Breoghania sp. L-A4: one gene and its partner. The protein of the gene in region 2 interacts with the protein of the main gene of each other region in a pairwise test. Links are inferred from orthologs where the notes say so. Each region holds a gene or a part of one and is shown on either strand. Other genes may lie near its edges.

What was found.
Region 1: the proteins of rplK (region 2) and D1F64_RS16440 interact in binary tests that used the Escherichia coli proteins (3 or more experiments, as listed by UniProt). The link is inferred for Breoghania sp. L-A4 from one-to-one orthologs.

What each region holds. Positions count from the first base shown.
Region 1 is NZ_CP031841.1:3,592,068-3,595,374, forward strand. The notes cover bases 10-3,004. They hold D1F64_RS16440 (50S ribosomal protein L11 methyltransferase), read right to left. Parts: upstream 1,954-3,004; coding sequence 1,066-1,953; downstream 10-1,065. Other genes in these bases: D1F64_RS16430 (aminopeptidase P family protein), read right to left, coding at 10-409; D1F64_RS16435 (hypothetical protein), read left to right, coding at 793-1,011; D1F64_RS23520 (tetratricopeptide repeat protein), read left to right, coding at 2,228-2,710. In the rest of the region: more of D1F64_RS16430, read right to left, coding at 1-9; D1F64_RS16450 (IS110 family transposase), read left to right, coding at 3,042-3,307. UniProt on the Escherichia coli protein: Methylates ribosomal protein L11.
Region 2 is NZ_CP031841.1:3,251,544-3,254,695, forward strand. Bases 46-2,885 are described here. They hold rplK (50S ribosomal protein L11), read right to left. Parts: upstream 1,760-2,885; coding sequence 1,331-1,759; downstream 46-1,330. Other genes in these bases: rplJ (50S ribosomal protein L10), read right to left, coding at 46-291; rplA (50S ribosomal protein L1), read right to left, coding at 628-1,326; nusG (transcription termination/antitermination protein NusG), read right to left, coding at 1,965-2,495; secE (preprotein translocase subunit SecE), read right to left, coding at 2,534-2,731. Outside these bases: more of rplJ, read right to left, coding at 1-45; tuf (elongation factor Tu), read right to left, coding at 3,018-3,152. UniProt on the Escherichia coli protein: Forms part of the ribosomal stalk which helps the ribosome interact with GTP-bound translation factors.

The DNA of each region.
Region 1 (3,307 bases), 340 kb from region 2 along the record:
AGACTTCCCTGAGCCGCTTGACGCCCGAAATCGTGTGCAGCATCGGATCATAGCCGAGCTTCTGGCCCGGCTGCAGGATGCCGGCGAGCCATTTCGACGGCGGATTGTCGATCAGATGCTGCGGCTCGAAGGCCTCGCAATCGACCTGGTCGCGCACCTGCAGGGTGTAGCGGCCGTCAACAAAGATCGCGGCCCTGTCGCCCAGCACCGCCGCCGTTCCGGCGGAGCCGCCAAAACCGGTGAGCCAGGCGAGCCGCTCGTCGCAGGCCGCCACATATTCGCCCTGATGGGCGTCGGCGCGCGGCACGAGAAAGCCGTCGAGACCGCGTTGGGACAATTCCTTGCGCAGAAGGGCAAGGCGCTCGGTGCCGCGTGTGGGATCGGCGATATCATCGAATGTTTGAAACATGACGCGAAGCTAGCGCAGATCTCGCGCAACTGCGAACCGCTTTTCCGTGAATCCGCGCGTGTGACGCAAGAAAATGCCCGCCTCGCCTGCCCGGAAAATGCCCACGCACAAAATGAGGGCAATCAGCCACGGCGTTCGCAAACCGCGGAGTTCCAGCGGTTGGCGCCGGAGGGAGATGCTGCATCGCACGCGTATAACTTCGCACATGCAAAAAGAGCAAGGCTGCTATGCACTTGAACCGGATACTCAATCGGCCCGCGGTGCACATATAGTCTCTCAAGACAACAGGGAACGCTCCCGCGGCATGGCCTCCCCCGGCCGCCAGGCGCTCCCGAGCATGGCTCCAGACGGGGCTCTGCCCCAACCTTCAAGGAGATTGCACCATGGCAATGGCATCCATGACTTCCACCGGCTTCGCCGGCACCAGCAACCACAAGGGCGTTCTGCGCCGCGCGCTCGACCGTCTGATGACGGCCCGTGAAGAGCAGGCCCGCCGCTACGTCAACGGCTACCTGCTGTCGCTCGACGACGCCACGCTGGCCGGCTACGGCTACGACCGCCGCGAGCTCGAGCGTCAGGGCGCGATGACCGGCCCGTTCTGATCGGACCGGTCCCGACCCCGGATCATCTCCGGGGCCGGCACATACTGAATACGCCTATGGTTCGGCCCGTCCGTTCGCCAGCGTCAGCGTAAGCCAGTCTTCACGCACGCCGCGGCGGACGAGCCGAAACCCCTGAGACCGATAGGCCGCGATCACCCGCGGTCCGTCAGAGACCCGCAGGCCCGACAGCACCAGGGTCGCGTTGCGGTCCATCAGCGCCGCGATCGGCGCCGCCAGCCCCATCAAGGGGCGCGCGAGAATATTGGCCACCACGAGATCGAACGGCGCGCACTCCGCAAAGCGCCGATGGGTCACGCCGGTGGCCGTCAGAACCTCCAGATACCCCTGCACCCCGTTGAGCCGGGCGTTTTCCGCAGCGATTTTCGTCGCCAGCGGATCGATGTCGGTGGCCAGCACCCGCACATGCGCCAGCTTGGCGATGCCGATGGCCAGCACGCCGCTTCCCGTACCCAGATCCAGCACGCGGGAATAGCTGCGGCGCGTCAGAACGCGGCCCAACTCCTCAAGACAGCCCGCCGTGGTGCCGTGATGGCCGGTGCCGAAGGCCTGCGCCGCCTCGATCCGGATGCCGATGGCATTGGCCGGCAGCTTGTCCGCGTCGTGCCCGCCATAGACCATGAAGCGGCCCGCGGTGACCGGCTTCAGCCCCTCGAGGCTTTTCACCACCCAGTCGGTTTCCGGCAGCACGTCCGCCTCGATTTGGGCCGCGAACGCGTCCTTGCCCAGCCGCTCGACAATGCGCGGCGCCGCGTCCTCCGGCGAGCCGTCGAAAAACAGGATTTCGGCGGTCCATGGACCGTCCATCACCTTCTCATAGACGCTGACGGGATAGCCCTCGGTCTCGAACGCCACCTCCAGCAGATCCGAGATCCGCCGGGCTTCGTGTTCGTCCGCCGTCATTCGTGCGCGGATCGTCGGCATGCGTCATTCCTTCATGAAAACCCGAGAGGCCGCACCCGGGAGATTTGGTCCGGCCGGTTGCGTTTCGCGCCTTATAGGCGCTCGCCACGGCCGCCGCCACCCTTCACGCAAGCGCGATTTGAACGCTGTCCGCGGCGCAATTAGGTTGGAGGGCGTTCATCATCAGGAGCCGCGCCATGTCCCGATCTCCCTGCCTTCTCATCCCGCTCGCCGTGGTGCTTGCGCTGGGAACCGCGGGCGCGCCCTCGCCCGCCATGGCCGCGGACTCCGCCCCATGAGCCAAGCCATGGCCCGCGAGCGCGACAAATTGTTCGAGACGCTGAAAAGCGCGCCCGACGAACGCTCCGGCCGCCAGGCCGAGAACGCCATCTGGCAGTTCTGGGTGCGCAGCGCGCCCACACCCGAGATCGAGGCGCGCCTCACCGAGGCCATGCGGGCGCGCAGCAGCTACGATTTTGAGACCGCGCGCGGCATTCTCGACGAGGTGATCCGCAACGCGCCGGACTACGCAGAGGGCTGGAACCAGCGCGCCTTCATCCTGTTCCTGCAGAACAAGCCCGACAAGTCGCTGGAGGACATCGACCGCTGCCTGGAGCTGGAGCCCAGGCATTTCGGCGCGCTGGCCGGCAAGGCGAACATCCTGATGATGCAGGGCCGCGTGGAACTCGCCCAAAAGGCCCTGCGCCAAGCCATCGACATCCACCCGTGGCTGAAGGAACGGCGCATGCTCCTGGAGCCGAAGGGCGAGAAGATCTGAGGGGGAGGCGTGGCCACGTCCGAAGCGCGCCACGCAATGCGATGTCACCCCGGCCTCCGAGCCGGGGCCTACTCTGGTCTCTGCTTGTTGAGGCGCTTGCGGGTTTGGTGGTGAGGCACGAGCTTACGCACAAACGTCCTCATTCGCCGAGCGGCATAGTGGGCCCCTGTGTATTGTCGATGTGTCAGAATGGGTGCGGACGGGAGATCGTTGGGTCCCAGGTTTTGCAGACCGAGAACCGGCACGGATCCCCGCCCGCGCAGACAGATCCAAACCTGAACAGTTGATCGAGGCCGCCGCAACCGGACCTCGCAGCACAGGGACAGGCGCCATGAGGATACACCCTGGCTTCATTGGAATCGATGTTTCCAAGCATCATCTCGATATTTTTGATGGGCTTTACGACACCCATCGGCGCGTTGACAACACGGCCGAGGCCATCGAGGCATGGCTCGCAGGCCTTGGTGAGCGTCAGCTCTTCGTCGTCTTCGAGGCGACGGGCCGCTTTGACCGCACGCTTGCCCGGGCGTTGGCCGGACACGCGCTGCGCTTTGCCCGGGTCAATCCCTCCCGTGCCCGCGACTTTGCCCGCTCACT
Region 2 (3,152 bases):
GGCGAAATCCGACACTGCCTTGGGAGCCGCGACCGGGTCGTCTGAATAGACGAGGACGGTCGGACCCGTGAACAGATCGGAGATATGCTCGATATCCGTGCCTTGAAGGGCAAGCTTGGCAAGACGGTTCTTCGCGACCTTTACAGAACCACCGGCTTCCGAAACCTTGGCGCGAAGCGCCGTCATCTCAGACACCGAGAGGCCCGTGTAGTGGGCAACGACGACAACGCCGGTGTTCGCGAACACCTCGTTGAGCGACGTCACAAGCTCACGCTTTTCCGCTCTTTCCACTTACCTTCTCCAATTGACGGCAAAACGCCCGAAAACGTTCGGCCGCCGGTTTGCTTTGCCGCACTCGACAAGGCGGGTTTCCCCTCCCCATCGGGAGCGACGCTCGGGGTTCCTGTCCCCCTTACGCACGCGAGCAGCGCGGCAAGGCGTAACGGTTCGAACCGCAGTCTCCGCTTGCGCGGAGAACTTGGCTCCACCCGTCTATGCAGGCCCATGTGGCTTAAATCAGGCACGAGGCCCAACACCTGCAGTCTCGGACAGGACCGACCGGAGGGATTGCTCCCAACGATCGGTTCTCGGCCGGCTCGCGCCGGCCAAAAACTTGTTCTCTTGCGCCTAGGCGCCGAGGACGGTCGACGGGTCGATCTTGACGCCCGGGCCCATCGTCGAGGTGACGGCGACGCGCTGCAGATAAACGCCCTTCGCGCCGGTCGGCTTGGCCTTCATCACGGCGTCGGTAAACGCCTTGATGTTCTCAAGCAGCTTGCCCTCTTCGAACGAAGCCTTGCCGACGCCGGCGTGCACGATGCCCGCCTTCTCGACGCGGAACTGCACGGCACCGCCCTTGGCGTCGCTGACAGCACCGGCGACATCCGGAGTCACGGTGCCGACCTTCGGGTTCGGCATCATGCCGCGCGGGCCGAGCACCTTGCCGAGACGGCCGACGAGCGGCATCATGTCCGGCGTCGCGATGCAGCGATCAAAATCGATCGTGCCGCCCTGAACGAGCTCGACGAGATCTTCCGCGCCGACGATGTCCGCGCCGGCGGCCTTGGCCTCATCAGCCTTGTCGCCACGGGCGAACACCGCCACGCGCACCGACTTGCCGGTGCCGTTGGGCAGCATGCACACGCCACGGACCATCTGGTCGGCGTGACGCGGGTCGACACCCAGGTTCAGGGCGATCTCGACGGTCTCGTCGAACTTCGCGGTCGCACGCGACTTGATCAGGCTGATCGCCTCATCCAGCGCGTAGAGCTTGTTGCGGTCGATGTCCTCGCGCGCGGCGCGGGCGCGCTTGCCAATCTTTGCCATGGTTCTACTCCGCAACCTCGACGCCCATAGACCGGGCAGAACCCTCGACCATCAGCATCGCTGCGTCGATGTCGTTGGCGTTCAAGTCCTTCATCTTCGCTTCCGCGATTTCGCGCACCTGAGCGCGCGTGACCGAACCAACCGTGCCGCGACCGGCGGTCGCTGCGCCCTTCTCGATCTTGGCGGCCTTCTTCAAGAAGAAGCTGACCGGCGGGGTCTTGATCTCGAAGGTGAACGACTTGTCCGTAAAGAACGTGATCACCGTCGGGCACGGAGCGCCCTTTTCCAGATCCTGCGTCTGCGCGTTGAATGCCTTGCAGAATTCCATGATGTTCAGACCGCGCTGACCGAGCGCGGGACCGATCGGCGGGGACGGCGTGGCCGAACCCGCAGGGACCTGAAGCTTCAGGTAGCCCTCAATTTTCTTCGCCATGTGGCTCTCCTAGTTCAATCTGCCGGACAGTCCGACGCCAGAGAGTTGGTGGTCTGGCCCCACGTGCCGGCGAAAGCACGCAAGATACCTCCCACCCGGCCTCCGCCCCGCCTCATGCGGATCCGGACACCGTCGAAAGGCGGACCGGGACACGCCCGGACAGCCATTCTCTACGCCACCCCTCGCGAGGCGAGCGGTCGAAAACTCAGAGTTTCTCGACTTGCGCGTATTCCAGTTCGACCGGCGTCGCACGGCCGAAGATGGACACCGCCACCTTGACCCGGGCACGCTCTTCGTCGACTTCCTCGACAAGGCCGTTGAACGAGGCGAACGGGCCGTCCGCGACCCGTACCTGCTCGCCAACCTCGAAGGAAATGGACGGCTTCGGCCGTTCGACACCTTCCTGGACCTGATGCAGAATGCGCAGCGCCTCGGCTTCCGAGATCGGGATCGGCTTGTTGTCCGAGCCCAGGAAGCCCGTCACCTTGGGCGTGTTCTTGATCAGATGGTAGGCTTCGTCGGTCATCTGCATCTTCACCAGCACGTAGCCGGGGAAGAACTTGCGCTCAGCGTCGACCTTGCGGCCGCGGCGCACCTCGACCACCTTCTCGGTCGGCACGAGGATTTCTTCAAAAAGATCTTCCAATCCGGTCTGAGCCGCCTTCTCCCGAATGGAGTCGGCAACCTTCTTTTCGAAATTGGAATAGGCGTGGACGATATACCAGCGCTTGGTCATGTGACCTCAGGTTCGCTTCTTCAGGCAGGGAAAGGCTTTTACGCGCCAAAGCCCAGCAACAGGCTCACTCCCCAGCTCAGAAGCTGGTCAGCGAGGAGAAAAAAGATCGACGCGAGAAAAACCATCACAAACACCATGACGGTGGTGATTCCGGTTTCCCGACGAGAGGGCCAAGTGACCTTGGAAACCTCCGCACGCGCCTGCTGGAGAAATGTAAATGGATTGGTTTTTGCCATTTCCGCTTTCGGCCTGCTTACGACGCGTAGGCGCGCGAAATCATTCGCGCGCCCCGCTCGGTACGTCCCTACTTATAGCCGTCGAACCGATTCCACAAGAGAGAAGTGGCAGGGGCGGAGAGACTCGAACTCACGACCTACGGTTTTGGAGACCGTTGCTCTACCAACTGAGCTACACCCCTAGAGCGCGCCGGACATATATGGCGCGCCTGAACTCTCTTGCCAACCGCGATCTGACGGCGGCGTATGAAGCGGCGGCGATTGCGGCCGCCGCTTCGGTATTTCGTTACTCGATGATGGAAGCGACGACGCCGGCGCCGACCGTACGGCCGCCTTCGCGGATGGCGAAGCGCAGGCCCTCTTCCATTGCGATCGGCACGATCAGCGTGACCACCACGGTGACATTGTCACCCGGCATCAC